One region of the Neobacillus sp. 19 genome, then DNA from elsewhere that is predicted to be linked to it. Evidence: a T-box and tRNA genes for the amino acid it is inferred to sense, from the RefSeq annotation. Region 1 holds a T-box; the other regions hold tRNA genes.
What was found. A T-box is a leader RNA that pairs with one kind of tRNA and senses whether it is charged. The one in region 1 lies ahead of argS (arginine--tRNA ligase), so its partner is inferred to be a tRNA-Arg.

Region 2: it has a tRNA-Arg gene. The T-box ahead of argS (arginine--tRNA ligase) is inferred to sense a tRNA for this amino acid. The anticodon was not compared.
Region 3: it has a tRNA-Arg gene. The T-box ahead of argS (arginine--tRNA ligase) is inferred to sense a tRNA for this amino acid. The anticodon was not compared.

Annotation. Positions count from the first base shown of each region.
Region 1 is NZ_JBMPZU010000099.1:82,492-87,730, forward strand. Features, by position in the region: gene ACO1D1_RS26700 (spore germination protein) at 1-55, opposite strand, end outside; gene ACO1D1_RS26705 (TetR/AcrR family transcriptional regulator) at 253-828, shown strand; gene ACO1D1_RS26710 (alpha/beta-type small acid-soluble spore protein) at 1,294-1,548, opposite strand; T-box leader at 1,649-1,862, shown strand; gene argS (arginine--tRNA ligase) at 1,912-3,606, shown strand; gene ACO1D1_RS26720 (DinB family protein) at 3,679-4,146, shown strand; gene ACO1D1_RS26725 (MFS transporter) at 4,467-5,239, shown strand, end outside.
Region 2 is NZ_JBMPZU010000031.1:185,011-190,249, forward strand. Features, by position in the region: gene ACO1D1_RS09800 (gluconeogenesis factor YvcK family protein) at 1-189, shown strand, start outside; gene whiA (DNA-binding protein WhiA) at 260-1,219, shown strand; gene ACO1D1_RS09810 (HPr family phosphocarrier protein) at 1,274-1,531, shown strand; gene clpP (ATP-dependent Clp endopeptidase proteolytic subunit ClpP) at 1,646-2,251, opposite strand; tRNA gene ACO1D1_RS09820 (tRNA-Arg) at 2,458-2,529, shown strand; gene rpoN (RNA polymerase factor sigma-54) at 2,965-4,287, shown strand; gene ACO1D1_RS09830 (glutaredoxin family protein) at 4,303-4,560, shown strand; gene ACO1D1_RS09835 (sugar-binding transcriptional regulator) at 4,694-5,239, shown strand, end outside.
Region 3 is NZ_JBMPZU010000030.1:239,801-245,039, forward strand. Features, by position in the region: partial or broken gene mutS (DNA mismatch repair protein MutS) at 1-1,200, opposite strand, end outside; gene ACO1D1_RS08625 (TIGR02206 family membrane protein) at 1,501-2,241, shown strand; tRNA gene ACO1D1_RS08630 (tRNA-Arg) at 2,337-2,410, shown strand; gene ACO1D1_RS08635 (carbonic anhydrase) at 2,556-3,050, opposite strand; gene ACO1D1_RS08640 (DUF2294 domain-containing protein) at 3,101-3,466, opposite strand; gene ACO1D1_RS08645 (DUF2309 domain-containing protein) at 3,494-5,239, opposite strand, start outside.

The sequences.
Region 1 (5,239 bases):
TATATGGGGTGATTTTATTATTAATAGCTTTTTTTCGCTTACGGAACCGAAACATCATAAAGCCCCCTTACATAACCTGTGTATATTTTTCCATTTAGAAGGGGTTGTATGCATTAGTTTTTGTCTGCGGGAAAAACTATTTATTCCAACAAGATTCCAAATAAAATTGAAACTGCAAAAATGCTATGATATAGTAAAATTAACTTATAAGTGACTATAAAACTAAATCGGTCAAATAGGATGGTGATGCATATGGCACCCGACAGAAGAAAGATGATTGTGGAAGCAGCGACAAAATCCTTTTCCTTATTTGGCTTTAAGGCGACAACAATGGATCAGGTTGCGAAGCTTGCCAATGTAGGAAAAGGAACGATTTATACTTTTTTTAAAAATAAAGAAGAGTTATTTGAAGAGATTATTTCTACACTGGTAAAGGAAATGATTGCTGAGGCAGATGCTGTCATCCAGCCGGAATTGCCATTTACGGAAAATGTCCATCGAGCATTATACCGTTTATTAGAATTTCGTTCCCAGCACCAGCTCATGATTAAGCTTGTCCAGGAAGAAACTGAAATGGGGACATTAGCGGTTACCGAAATGCTGCAGCATGTCGAAAATGAGATTATTGCTTTTTTAAAGAAAAAAATCGAGACAGCCATAGTGAAAGGGGCCATTCCCCCCGTTAATACTGAAATCACCAGCTTTCTTTTGTTAAAAATGTATATTGCCCTTGTTTCTGACTGGGAAAGAAATCACGAACCGTTAAGTTCAGGGCAAATTGCTGAGATCATGAAGGGCTTTCTTTTAAAAGGGCTTCAAGAAGAATAAAACGACTTGTGCTTTATAAAGGCACAGGTCGTTTTAACTTTGTGGAGAATTGAATGCAAAACCGACGTTGAAAAAGCGAGAAATGAATCCAATAAGGAGTATAGGATGCATAACTCCGATTCAAAAAGGGAGAAATGAATCCAATAAGGGGTATTGGATGCATAACCCCGATTCAAAAAGGGAGAAATGAATCCAATAAGGGGTATTGGATGCATAACCCCGATTCAAAAAGGGAGAAATGAATCCAATAGGGGGTATTGGATGCATAACCCCGATTCAAAAAGGGAGAAATGAATCCAATAAGGGGTATTGGATGCATAACCTCGAATCAAAAAGAGAGAAATGAATCCAATAAGGGGTATTGGATGCATAACCTCGAATCAAAAAGAGAGAAATGAATCCAATAAGGGGTATTAGCTGTAAAAGCTGAAACCACGAAGGGATCTACAAAATAGATCCCACTCGTTACTGTCGTTTGCTCAAGTTTTCCTGTGCCATTTTCACGAGTTCGCGGACCATGCTGCCGCCAAGCCGGCCGCCAACTTTGCCAGCCTGTTCGGATGTGAGCTGGCCATTATAGCCCTTTTTCAAAGGAACACCGACCTCTTCGGCCGCTTCAAATTTCGCATCCTCTGGGCGGGCAGAGTGAACTACCTTTGCTTTCAACGCATCCAATCCTTGACGTGCTTCCGGGACAAGTATTTTATTTCTTCTAGCCATAAAAATCCCTCCTTTAACAGTAGGATTTCCTTAATAAAAAAAATCAACATGACTGGATAAATCCTAATGTTTCCAGTATAATAACGGATAATCAAACCCTAAAAAATCAATGAAAAAGAGAGTAGTTATCTAGGAAGTGAAAGCGAGTCAGGGGCGGTGTGAGCCTGGTACGGAACAGATAATGAAGCGCACTTTTGAGATGCTCACCCGAATCAAGTAGGGTGCGACGGAGAAGTCTCCGTTACAAAACAAAGCCGGTTCAGATTTGAACAACTAGAGTGGTACCGCGGGATATTCAAACTCTCGTCTCTTTTATAAGAGGCGGGGGTTTTTTGTTTTTTAATAAAAGGGGGTCTTTTGAATATGAATTTTAAGAAGGAGCTGGCAGCCATTCTATTTGAGCTGCTTGACCAGGAAATCACAGCAGCGGATTTGGAAATGATGATCGAAAAGCCAAAAAACACTGAACATGGTGATTTAGCCTTTCCGTGTTTCACATTAGCGAAGCTGAAAAGAAAATCACCTCATTTGATCGCCCAGGAACTCAGTGAAAAGATTCAATCGCCAACATTTGAGAAAGTTGAAGTGGTAGGCGCGTACTTAAATATCTTTTTAAATAAAAAGCTTGTTTCGGAACAGCTGATCGACAACATCATTAAGCAAAAGGGACATTTCGGGGACCACAAATTTGGCAATGGCGGTCATGTCACGATTGACATGTCGTCACCGAATATCGCTAAGCCATTTTCGATGGGGCATTTGCGCTCTACTGTAATCGGAAACTCTATTGCCCTAATTACAGAAAAATGCGGTTATAAGCCCATAAAAATTAACCATTTAGGCGACTGGGGCACCCAATTTGGGAAGCTTATTACCGCTTATAAACTATGGGGCAGTGAAGAAAAGGTAAAACACAATCCCATTAAGGAATTACTGGCACTCTATATTAAGTTTCATGAAGTGGCCGAAACAGATCCATCGCTCGAAGATCAAGGACGCGGCTGGTTTAAACGTCTCGAGGATGGTGACACGGAGGCTTTAAGCTTGTGGCAATGGTTTCGCGATGAATCGCTCAAAGAATTTTCAAGAATTTATGAGCTAATGAATGTCGAATTTGACTCCTATGCAGGCGAAGCCTTCTATAATGATAAAATGGATCGAATCGTCAAGCTGCTGGAGGAGAAACAGCTGCTAGTAGAATCCGATCAGGCCATGGTAGTCGAGCTAGCCGAAGAAGGCCTGCCCCCATGCCTGATTAAGAAATCAGATGGTGCAACGCTTTACGCCACACGTGATTTAGCTGCCGCTCTCTATAGAAAGGAAAACTATGACTTTGGCCAATCTGTATATGTAGTTGGCCACGAACAAAGCCTCCATTTTAAACAGTTAATTGCCGTTTTGGGAAAAATAGGTTACGAATGGGCAGAGAAAATGGAACACGTTCCATTCGGCATGATGTTAAAAGACGGCAAAAAGATGTCGACCCGTAAAGGAAAAGTTGTTCTTTTAGAAGAGGTATTAAGCGAGTCCATTGCAATGGCGCGTCATAACATCGAGGAGAAAAACCCCAATTTAGTAAACAAAGATGCCGTAGCGGAACAGGTGGGCGTGGGGGCGGTTATTTTCCACGACTTAAAGAACAACCGGATGAATGACATTGAATTTTCCTTAGAGGAAATGCTGCGCTTTGAAGGCGAGACAGGGCCATATGTCCAATATACGTTTGCACGGGCATGTTCTATTTTACGAAAAGCAAATTGGCAGGCCAAGTCACAGCCTGAAGCATGCACGAATTCTTGGAATAAAGAATGGAAGGTGGCAAGCCTATTAATGGAATTTGCACCAGCTATTAAAAGAGCTTGCGAGAATTACGATCCATCTCAGGTGGCCAAGTATATTGTCGACCTTGCCCAAGCCTTCAATAAGTATTATGCCGAAGTAAAGATTCTAGAAGAAAGCGCCGAAAAACATGCACGCTTGTCCCTTGTTTACAGTGTCACCGTCGTTCTAAAAGAAGGCTTGCGATTATTAGGAATAGAAGCACCTGAAGAAATGTAGGGCATTTCGTTTCATAATTGGTGAATAATGGTATAGAATGAAGCTATGTAACCAGTAGGGAGGCTAATGAAAATGAGTGCATTACTATTTAAGAGCTTTGAGCTAACAAGGAGCTATTTTATTAAAAATGTAGAGGCGTTAGATGAGGCGATTGTAGATACACAGCCGCATGGGTTTAACAATACAATCCACTGGCATATTGGTCATGTGTTAACAGTTGCGGAGCAATTTATGTTTGGCTTCCCAAAAAAATCAACGAACCTGCCAGCGAATTATATGGATTTATTTGCCACAGGTACTAAACCAGCTGACTGGCAGGGCGACGTTCCATCAGTGCAGGAATTGACTGCACAGTTAAAGGAGCAAATCAAAAGAATCAAGGAAATTCCAGGAGAAAGCTTTAACGAAAAGCTACAGACTCCGTTCCTTGGTCAAGAAACCTTTGGTGAGCTTGCGAACTTTGCGGTTTTCCACGAGTCACTTCATTTAGGTCAAATGCAGGCAATGAAACGTGCCATTGAAGCAGCAAATGTAAAGTAACCAATGTTTGTACGTGAAATTTCGTTTCTACCAATCGTAGAAACGTTTTTTCATTCAATAAATATTTATGAATTTCGACTTTGAGAATTATCTAGCTCCAGCGCCCTAGCGGCTAATGCCCTTCGCTCTCCGCCCTACGATAAGTCAACATCGGTTCGCCCACTCACCGTGTTTCCTTTATCTCAGTTGGAGCGCTCCACAAGGAACGCTTCGGCAGCATAGGCATCGCACGAAGGAAAAGCGTTAGCTTTTCCGAGGAGGTCATACGCCGCTGACCAGGGCGCTTGCGCTTTTACTTTTGAAAGGGGTTTTTACCTTTTATGGAAAAACAGCTGACGAAGGAAAGAATTTGGACAAAAGATTTTGTCCTGATCTGTTTGGCAAATTTCTTTATCTTTCTTGGATTTCAAATGACGCTTCCAACCATTCCACTATTTGTCGAAGATTTGGGCGGGAATGATCAATTAATCGGATTTGTTGTAGGGATTTTTACCTTCTCAGCCTTATTGCTGCGCCCATATGCAGGAAGTTCACTTGAAACAAAGGGCAGGGGATTTGTTTATCTCATTGGACTAGCCGTTTTTGTCCTATCAGTCGGATCCTTTGGTTTTTTAACAAGCATTGTCTTCCTTTTTGCGATGCGCGTTGTTCAAGGTGCCGGCTGGGGATTTTCCACGACTGCCTCCGGAACGATTGCGACGGATTTAATTCCGGCGTCTAGGAGAGGAGAGGGAATGGGGTATTATGGACTGTCAGGCAATTTAGCACTGGCATTCGGTCCTTCCCTGGGGCTGATTTTAACCGGCATCATTTCGTTTAAACAATTTTTCTTAATTTGTGCCGGATTAGGAATGGTAGCACTTTTATTGTCATCAAGAATTACCTACAAAAAGGTCGAACCACGGCAGAAGAAGAAAAAGGAAAAGCTGGATCTGTATGAGAAAAATGCCTTGAAGCCATCGATGCTGATGTTCTTTATCACCTTTACATTTGGAGGGATCGCTGCCTTTCTCCCGTTATATACTGCTGAAAGGCATATTGCCGGCATCCAATTGTACTTTCTCTTATATGCACTTGCACTGATGGCCACAAG
Region 2 (5,239 bases), on a different contig from region 1:
CGTTATAATGAAGAATTGGCTGACCCTGTTCTATATGATTTACCGCAGCTATTCCAGCTTGGGCTAGAAGTCGTGCATGCGGATATTGCCTACCAGGAAAATGGCGCGTTAAGACATGATCCCAAAAAGGTAGCAAATATTTTATATAATTTGCTAATTGCTGAAACCAAAAAGCGATATGAAGCGTAGATAGTATGTACGGTCAGAAACATAAATAAGTGCGAGTGTTTTATTGGAAATGAAAAAAGGGTGTGAGGGGATGTCTTTCGCTTCGGAGACGAAAAAGGAATTAACAAACTTGGAAGTGAAAACGTGCTGCCTTCAATCTGAGTTATCAGCATTGATTCGCATGAACGGTTCCCTTTCCTTTTCCAATCGTAAGCTAGTGGTCGATATTCAAACCGAAAATGCTGCGATTGCCAGGAGAATTTATACATTATTGAAAAAGAGCTACCAAGTGCAAGTAGAGCTCTTAGTTCGAAAAAAAATGCGCCTAAAGAAAAACAATGTGTACATTGTTCGTTTAGCCGAGCAGGCAAAGGAAATTCTTGAGGATACGAAAATTTTGGGTGAAGGATTTACCATCATTCATGATATTTCACCGGGACTTATTAAAAAGAAGTGTTGTAAGCGTTCTTATTTACGCGGCGCCTTCCTTGCCGGAGGATCCGTTAATAATCCGGAAACGTCTTCCTATCATTTGGAAATTGCTTCGCTTTATAAAGAACATAATGATTCTTTATGCGAATTGATGAATACATTTGGACTTAATAGTAAAACGCTTGAGCGTAAAAAAGGCTTTATCACCTACTTAAAGGAAGCCGAGAAAATAACCGAGTTTCTCAATATTGTCGGTGCCCATAATGCCTTGCTTCGATTTGAGGATGTCCGAATTGTCAGGGATATGCGGAACTCCGTGAACCGTTTGGTAAACTGTGAAACCGCTAATCTTAATAAAACGATCGGTGCATCCATCAGGCAGGTAGAAAACATCCGCTTTATCGACGCAACCGTCGGCTTGCAGATTTTGCCGGATAAACTCAGGGAAATTGCCGAGCTCCGAATTCAATATCCGGATGTAACGCTGAAGGAATTGGGAGAAATGGTATCCGGAGGCACCATCAGTAAGTCAGGGATTAATCATCGCTTACGAAAAATTGATGAAATCGCGGAAAAGCTGCGTGTCGGGGAAATGGCCCCAAAGCATAAAAGTTTGTGAAATAGTGAATTAGTTCAAAGAATATAAGAAAAAACATGGGGAGGAATTTGTGTAATGTTGGCGAAACAAGTAGAAGTAAAATTGAAAACGGGTCTTCAGGCACGCCCAGCAGCACTTTTTGTGCAAGAAGCTAACCGTTTTTCAGCTGATATTTTTCTAGAGAAGGACGGAAAAAAGGTTAATGCCAAAAGCATCATGGGCTTAATGAGCTTAGCAGTCGGCTCAGGAGTTGTCATCAATATCATCGCTGATGGCGACGATGAAGACAAAGCGATCAATGCATTAACCGATTTTATTGAAAAAGAGCAATAACGGAAAAGGTTCGGCTTCGGTTTAGAAGCTGAGCTTTTTTTATGCCCGCGGCGGGGGAAAGCACCGTAATGGTCACAAAAAAAACAACCGGCGGAAGGCCGATTGCTCGTCAAATTACTTTTTATCTTTGATTTCATTAGGGTTACGGGTAACGATGTTGTCAATTAAGCCGTATTCCTTTGCTCTTTCAGCTGTCATGAAGTTATCACGATCAGTATCGCGTTGAATCACTTCAAGCGGCTGGCCTGTGCGCTCTGCAAGGATACCATTTAATTTTTCGCGAAGGAAAAGAATGCGTTTCGCGGCGATCTCGATTTCTGTCGCTTGTCCTTGAGCACCGCCAAGTGGCTGGTGAATCATGACTTCGGCATTAGGCAATGCATAGCGCTTGCCTTTTGTGCCTGCAGCAAGTAAGAATGCACCCATCGATGCAGCCATCCCAATACAAACAGTTGAAACATCTGCTTTAATATACTGCATGGTATCATAAATAGCCATACCGGCTGTAATGCTTCCACCTGGGCTATTGATGTAAAGGGTGATATCTTTTTCAGGATTTTCCGCTTCTAAAAATAGTAATTGTGCTACAATGCTGTTGGCAACATTGTCATCAATCGCGCTGCCAAGCATAATAATCCGGTCTTTTAACAGACGGGAATAAATGTCATATGCACGTTCTCCGCGGTTTGTTTGTTCAATAACTGTAGGAATCAAATTCATTTTTCTTCCTCCTTTGAGTGTATTAGGTAATAATCTTATGTAATGTAATCATACACTGATGGTCAATAAAGGTCAAACAATTTGACTTTAAAATTCTTCGACAACTTCTCCCTAATCCATCATAACCATTTTATTCGTTTTTAAACCTATATTTCACTTGCAATGTTCACGGATCTGGCATATAATATGTAAGTCGTTACAAATTAGCGCTCGTGGTGCAACGGATAGCACGTAAGATTCCGGTTCTTAAAATGGGGGTTCGATTCCCTCCGAGCGCGTCAATCAAACACTAAAAGTTCCTATGTTTGTATGAGTCTATACAAGCATAGGAACTTTTTTGTAATCACCTAAAAAAGGCAAGCACATTTCTATGCTCACCTTTGTCAACAACAATGCGAATTAGACGATACTTGTTGAATACTTTTGCTTAAGTAAAGCAGGCATTCTTAACAAGGATGTTAATCTAGAGTTTATTTTACTAATGAAGAACGCTGCTCTAATACCTAAAATAATTAAGGATGGGAATAAGCTTAAAAGAATATTCAAAGTATATCCCTCCACATTGAAGTTTTGTGTTAAATGATAACACTAAGGTTAGTGTTAATCTAAGGAACCAATTTATTCAATGGGAGACCTATTTTAATGATTGAAACCATTTTCCAATACACGAATTCGGATTCATCGTGTAAAATAGAATGAAGGGGGGGATATGGATGAACTTTAAGGCAGGTTTATGGCAGCAGCAAACGTTGAAATTAACGATGACACAGGAATTGTCGCAGGCTATTGCATTATTGCAATATTCGGCCCAGGAACTGACTGCTTTTTTAGAAGATAAGGCACTCGAAAATCCCCTTATGAAGGTTGAAACGGGCGATGTTAAGCCGATGAATCCCCTCATGGACCGCAAACGCCGCCGGCATCAAAAAGAGGAAAAGGATTGGATCGAACAAATTGCAGACAAACCCTTTTCGCTTGAAGACCATTTAATCTCTCAATTAAATATTGCCAACTTAACGGCAGAACAATTAAAAGTCATTCGGCGTCTGATTCAGAGTCTTGATGAAAACGGTTACTTTCTGGGTGACCTTAGCGAAATCGCTCAAAGCCTGCGGGTGGAGGAAGAAGTAGTTGAAGATTGCTTAGCCGTGATTCAAACGCTTGAACCGGCAGGCATCGGTGCACGGAACCTTCAAGAGTGCCTGTTGATGCAACTGTATTATGAAAATCCAAATAATGAAGTGGCATTAAATATATTAGCCAACTATTTCGTTCCGTTTGCTGAAAAGAAATGGAAGCAAATTGCGAAGGAATTGAAAATAACTTTAAAAGATATTCAAGATGTGTTTGACCAAATTCAATTTCTGAATCCAAAGCCGGGTGCTATGTTAGCGAAGGAAACCACCACGTATATTATTCCGGACGCCATTGTCGAGCAAACCGAGGAAGGCCTGACAGTCAGGATGTTTGATGATTCCCTGCCAAGGATTAGTTTTAATGAGAATTATTATAAGAAGTTCAAAGATCAGGACCAGCAAGTCAGCCGGTTTTTGCAGGATAAGGTCCAGGATTATCAATGGATTGCCAGAAGTATTGAACAACGCCGGGAAACGCTCACTAAGGTGGTTGCCAAAATTGTTGAAAAGCAAACGGCCTTTTTTCAAAAGGGTGCACAATATTTGGTGCCAATGACAATGAAGGAAGTGGCCGCTGAATTGGATATTCATGAATCAACGGTAAGCCGTGCGGTCCGTGAAAAATATGTCCAGACACCGATCGGGACCTTTTCATTAAAAACATTCTTCACCAGCATGATTCAGACCGTTTCGGCGGATGAAAATACATCGTCAACCCAGGTGAAAAATGAGATTAGTAAATTAATAGAACAAGAAAATAAAGAAAAGCCGTTATCAGATCAAGAAATTGTGGAACAATTAAAAACGAAGGCAGGGATTGTGGTTTCGAGGCGTACGATTGCTAAATACCGTGATCAGCTGGGAATCCCGTCATCTTCAAAACGAAAAAGGTTCAATTAAGGAAGGAAATAAACGATGACGCAAACGACGATCACACTCTATACACGTAATCGCTGCCCCCTTTGTGATAAAGCAAAGACCGCACTTGAAGAGCTGCAACAGGAATGGAATTTTTCCCTCGAAGAAATCGATATTGAAACGAGCGATGACTTAACAGAGCGCTATGGCTTGATGATTCCAGTTGTACACCTCGACGGAGAAGAAGTGGGATTTGGCTTCGTAGATAAATTTGATATAAGTAATCGTTTACAAGAAAAAAGCGACAGCAAATAAGTTGAAATAGGTTATCACTCCTGATACAATAAAGATCGTACGAGGGGTGATTTTTTTTAGCGTAGGTGGGACATAATATGTCTATGGTGGACATTTTTGGACCAACTGCATAGAATAAAGGAGCATGCTAATCATGCAATCATTTATTGATATTCAAAAAAGATTATTACCCGATCTCCTTCAAGTCCTGCAAAAACGATATACGATATTACGTTACATAGGATTTATGCAGCCTGTAGGAAGGAGGAGCTTAGCTGTCAGCTTGGGCTATACAGAAAGAATCCTCCGTAGTGAAGTAGATTTCCTCAAAGAGCAGAATCTTATTAACGCAAATAATGTGGGAATGAGTTTAACCCCTGAAGGGAAAAATTTACTTGAGGATCTAGAAGGTTTAATGCGTGAATTAAAGGGTATTGATGTGATGGAGCTAGAATTAAAGCATCGGCTTGGCGCTAAGAAAGTGATCATTGTACCCGGAGATAGTGATGATTCACCATTGGTTAAAGGCGAGCTAGGCAAGGCGTGTGCAAGTTGCATGAAAAAGCTTTTAAACGGGGAAAATATCATCGCTGTTACTGGCGGTTCAACGATGGCGGCTGTTGCAGAAAGGTTATCCCCTGATCATCACCATAAGAAATTGCTGTTTGTCCCGGCACGCGGCGGGGTTGGCGAGGATGTC
Region 3 (5,239 bases), on a different contig from region 1:
CTGCTCCAGCAAGTCGGTAATCTCTTCACATGGATCAAGCTTTGCCGCGATATTTTCCACTTCTCCATTTGGCAATCTCTGCAGGATTTCTTTTAAAAATGGTACCTGCATTAACGAGCGCTTTAATTGGACTAAATCACGGGCATTGACATTTCCAAATGCGACCCGGCCTGCTAAACGCTCTAAATCGTAGACTTCCTTTAATTTTTCACGAAGCTCCTGGCGCTCGAAATAATGATTCAGTAAGACCTCCACAATCGTTTGGCGATGCTCAATTTCAGCCTGCTGAATGAGCGGCCGGTCAATCCAAGTTTTTAGCATCCTTCCGCCCATCGCCGTCATCGTCTCATCCAGCAGCCATAATAACGATCCTTTCTTCCCTTTGGAACGAATCGTCTCCGTCAATTCTAGATTGCGCTTCGAATAATAATCAATTTTCATATATTGCTGGATTTGATAGGTAGAAACAGGCTGCAGGTGGTCAAGACTCCTTTTCTGCGAGCGATATAAATAGTGAAACAGCCTCGCAGCTGTCTGTTTTAATTTTTCTTGATTAAGCTCTTGAAGCAGATGAGAGAAATTCATCTCTATTGAACTATGATCCTCAAACGAAATCGCCAGGACATCACGTTCCCGCATTTTCTTTTGCAAGTCTCCATCAAAGTTACTGGCGACTACTACTTCTTTCGCACTTAAAACCGACAGTTCATTCAATACATCATCAAAATTACTTGAAAGCAAGGTTACCCTGCTTTCACCTGTTGAAATATCGTTGTAGGCAAATCCGTAGGTTTGGTCATCAAAGGCAGTAACCGAGGCAATATAATTGTTCTCTTTGTCGGTTAAGCCTTTTCCATCCATCACCGTTCCCGGCGTAATCAGCTGGACAACTTCCCGTTTTACCATGCCTTTGGTTAGCTTGGCATCTTCCATTTGCTCGCAAATCGCTACTTTGTACCCTTTTGAAATAAGCTGTTCAATATAGTTTGCGGCCGCATGGTACGGCACCCCGCACATCGGAATCCGGTCCTCGGAGCCGCCATCTCGGCTTGTTAACGTAATCTCTAATTCTTGTGATGCTTTAACGGCATCGTCAAAAAACATTTCATAAAAATCGCCCAGGCGAAAAAATAAAAAGGCATCCTGATAATCTGCCTTCACGGTTAAATATTGCTGTATCATCGGCGTATACCCAGCCATAATGACCTCCAGTGTTAAATCTTTTTTTCAAAAAGCCGCTAATGGACTTCACCTATACTACTATTCATTCGAGTATCTTCGACAAACTATTATATCATAAATCGGGTATCAGGCACTTGTTGAATATCTGCCAATTAAAAGGGATTCCTCTTGATTTAAGGGAAAAGACTTCATTGGTAAGTAAAACATCAGAATGTCGACTTTTGTGGACTTCCTCATGTTTTTGCCAATCCTCCGCGAAATATTCTGATTTATTGAACTATCAAAGCATGTTAAGATTTAACAAAGGATGGTGAATGTATGGGCTGGTTTGGGCGCAGTTATAAAAACTATGATTTTGAGATGTTCTCAATCAGTCACTTTATTATTATTTCCATCTGTATATCGGTTGCAGTCTTACTATTTTTCTATCGAGAAAAATTGAAAGATGAAAAATGGCGGGTTGCAGAAATTGGTGTAGCAATTTCGTTAATCATCATGGAAACCACCTATCATTCGTGGATGATCCTAAATGGCAGCTGGCATGTCAGCCATGCGATCCCTCTGGAATTATGCAGTATCAGCCTGATATTAACGGTGATTTTATTACTAACAAGGAAAAAGATCATATATGAGATTTTATTATTTACTGCCTTACTAGGTGCATCTCAGGCATTGATTACGCCATTGCTAAATTACGATTTCCCGCATTTTCGATTTTTCCACTTCTTTTATACGCATGTAATGATCATCTGGGTGCCGCTCTATTTCACCTGGGCAAAAGGATACCGTCCAACCATCTGGTCCGTCCTAAAATTATTTGTTTTTTTAAATGTTCTCATGCCAATCATTATGGTCATCAATAAGCTAGTAGGCGGTAATTATATGTTCTTAAGCCACAAACCGGACAGTGCCAGTTTATTAGATGTCCTTGGTCCCTACCCCTGGTATATTGTATCGCTGGAAGGATTGTTACTATCATTAAGTCTAATCGTTTGGGTCATTTTCCGCGAGAAGGCTTCAGTAAAGACAGAAGTGTCCAGGGATCTGCCAATTCAATAATGAGAACTTTTTATTGACCTTTTTCGATTAACTGATTATAATAAATAACGTTCCATTCAATTGGATAAGTGTCCCAATTGCATAGTTCTTCACTTGTCCCGATAGCTCAGCAGGATAGAGCAACAGTTTCCTAAACTGTAGGTCGGAGGTTCGAATCCTCTTCGGGACGTCAAAAAGCCTTGATATTTCAAGGCTTTTTTTATAGAAAATATTCAATTGGAGAAAATCTTAACTTGTTTAATAAGCATTAAAGCCATACCATATTTTTTTTTGAATTAGCTCTGCTATTTTATATTTTTTAATCGATTAGTTTCTTAGACAATTCCAGATAGCTTTTCATTGTCCTTTTTAATAAATAATTCCTTCACCTTTACATGCGATGGCATCAATGGATGATGGCGAATAATATGGATCGTATTTTGGATATCATCCCTGAGTGTTTTGTCTCCCTGTAACCATTCACTTACCGTACCCACAGGAAATTCCGGCTTGGTATTATTAAATAGGTACTCCAGTGTTTGTATCTTATCCTTTAATTCTTTGTTTTTATTAATATGGATCAGTATATCATCAGTGTTTTTTTGATAATCATCTGTGAAGGCAACAACGATTTCTTCAACATTTTCCTGAAAGACCGCAATGATGATGTCCCTCATTAATTCGTCGAGGGGGTGTGAAATGAGCGGTTGATATCTTTGCAAGATCATCAAATTTTCCGGATTGACATTGGTTTCTTCTTTAATAAAACGTTCTAATTTATGATCCATACCAATCACATATAGTACTTTTTTCTTTTCATCTCTAGACATCAAATCACCTCATTCTTCATTTATATCGTCTCTATACAGATTCTGATGCTTTAACATAATTTACTTTGCAGATTGCTGGCAAGCTTAAAGATCATTGCTCGTTCTCCAGTTTGTGTACTAAGATCGGTGTGAAAGCTAATTACTTCTTCCCCTGTTAACTTTAAGATAATTTCCTTTAAATCATTCAGTCCGGATTCCACTAAACTATGGCGATATTCTTTTACCGATAACAAGCCTTCTTTATCCCGACATACTTCATATTCTGCTGGAGTTAAAATAGCGCCAAGATTCACAATCACCATATCTCGTAATATATCTGATTTAACTGATACGGAGCCTCGCCCAAGATAATTTTTCTCCCAATGTGTTAAAGCTTTGCTTATTTCAGCTTCAAGCAGTCCTTTTGATTTTTCCATATCGATTCCTTTTCCTTTATTCAAAGTTTAAGACCAGCTCTCCCAGTGTCCTTCCGGGTCAATGGACGCTAGCCGAATCCATCCATTTTTCACTTTTTGCTGAAAGGCATGATCGTGGTTCAGCATCCGTTTTACATATTCCTTCGGCGCCTGGATGACCACCAGCAAACGTAGTGGTTCATGATAAGCCTCTCCATCTGATTTCATCACAGATTGCCAGGGAAGCCCCGATAGTAAGTCACTGGCGTTTCCCTGCATGACCCCGAGCCCAGCTGTGACGGTTTGGGTTGTTTTATTCCCGCTTCCATAATAATGAGGGGCAACAGTAGAGGCATAATATTGCAGGTTAATCCATTGAGCTACCGTTGCCGGCCCGGAAATTATGTTTGCGAGAATACCGCCGTTTTTATCCTTCTTCCAGTTATAATTATTAAGGAAAACCCTCCCTCCCAGATTAAAGCCTTTGGTAAGTTGCCGTTCGCCGATGATAAACGCAGCATTGCGCGCCAAGCCCCATTCCGGACGCACCTCACTCCAATCTTCTGAAAGCCGCTGGGCCTCAGCCTTCGGATTTTTAAGATGGGTACCGAGATTTGGCAATTGCGAAATCCGCTCGAAATTGGCTTCCTCACTTACCTTTGGCAACTCAGATTGGACACGATTAAATGCTTTCTTAGCTTCATCTGATAGTTCAGGAACGTAAAGCCAACGCAACTCATCAAGTGTGGTAATATGCTCAGCAGCTGCAAAAACGGTATCTTTCGGAATGTTTATTCCCTCTTTTTCGAGGCTCATCCTTACGGTTGGAAGATTGCACAATTCTGCCAGCACTCTTGCATTGAATCCGCCTGATGCTCCTCCACACGCACCACAGTCGAGTGCAGAACTATATGGATTATTCGTGCTGTGACTTCCATGTCCGCAAATAACCACTAGTGGTGCAAATCGATCGGTGAGCCCCATCATTATTAGAGCCTGCCTTACGTAGTGTACTTTTTCTTTCACCGAAAAACCAGTTGGCAAAGCTGTTTCAGATATTTGCGTATGATTTAGCGAGAGTTCCGTGGATGGTTTATGCAGCCAGCTTTGGTGCAATTTCCTTAATGTCTGGCCTGCACTTCTTGGAACAAAGCTGCGAGCGAGTGTTTGCAGGCTGAGCCAAGGACCGCTAATTTCCGGCAATACCATACTGGAAATCAGATTATGCTTCATAGCAGCAAATGTATAACCTATTGAATTGACTGCATGATGCCTTTGTTGATAGGATTCAGACTCAGGTGAAAACTCTTTTATTTTATATTGCGGTTTAAACATGACAGGCAAAGAGTTATGCGCATGGTTACTGCCAAGCTCGCAGGTTGCTATCGGTAATCCGAAAAATCCTGCTGTGCCAAAAGTCTGAAAATCCCCTCTTTTTTCAAGTTTGCGGCGAAAAGGCTCTGAACGAACATCGATACAAAATACAAACTGAGCTAGTGCCGGATTTATGTTTTCCGCCGTTTCTGCCTTATGTTGCGATATAAGCATTTTCTTTAATTGGTCTTCATATGTTTTCTCCCATGCTTCAAGCCATAGTCGATTGCGTTGAATCTTATCAAAACGGTAGGCAAGGGTCAAACATGCCTTTATTTCTGTAGAGGATAACTGAGACCAAGCATTGATTGGCAGGTTACCCCATTTGGCCCAGGCTGCAATTAATGGTTCTACATGTACAATATTATTTCTTTTTTCAGGCAAGGGAAGAAAGGGTTTAACTAATGCCCATTCCATCGC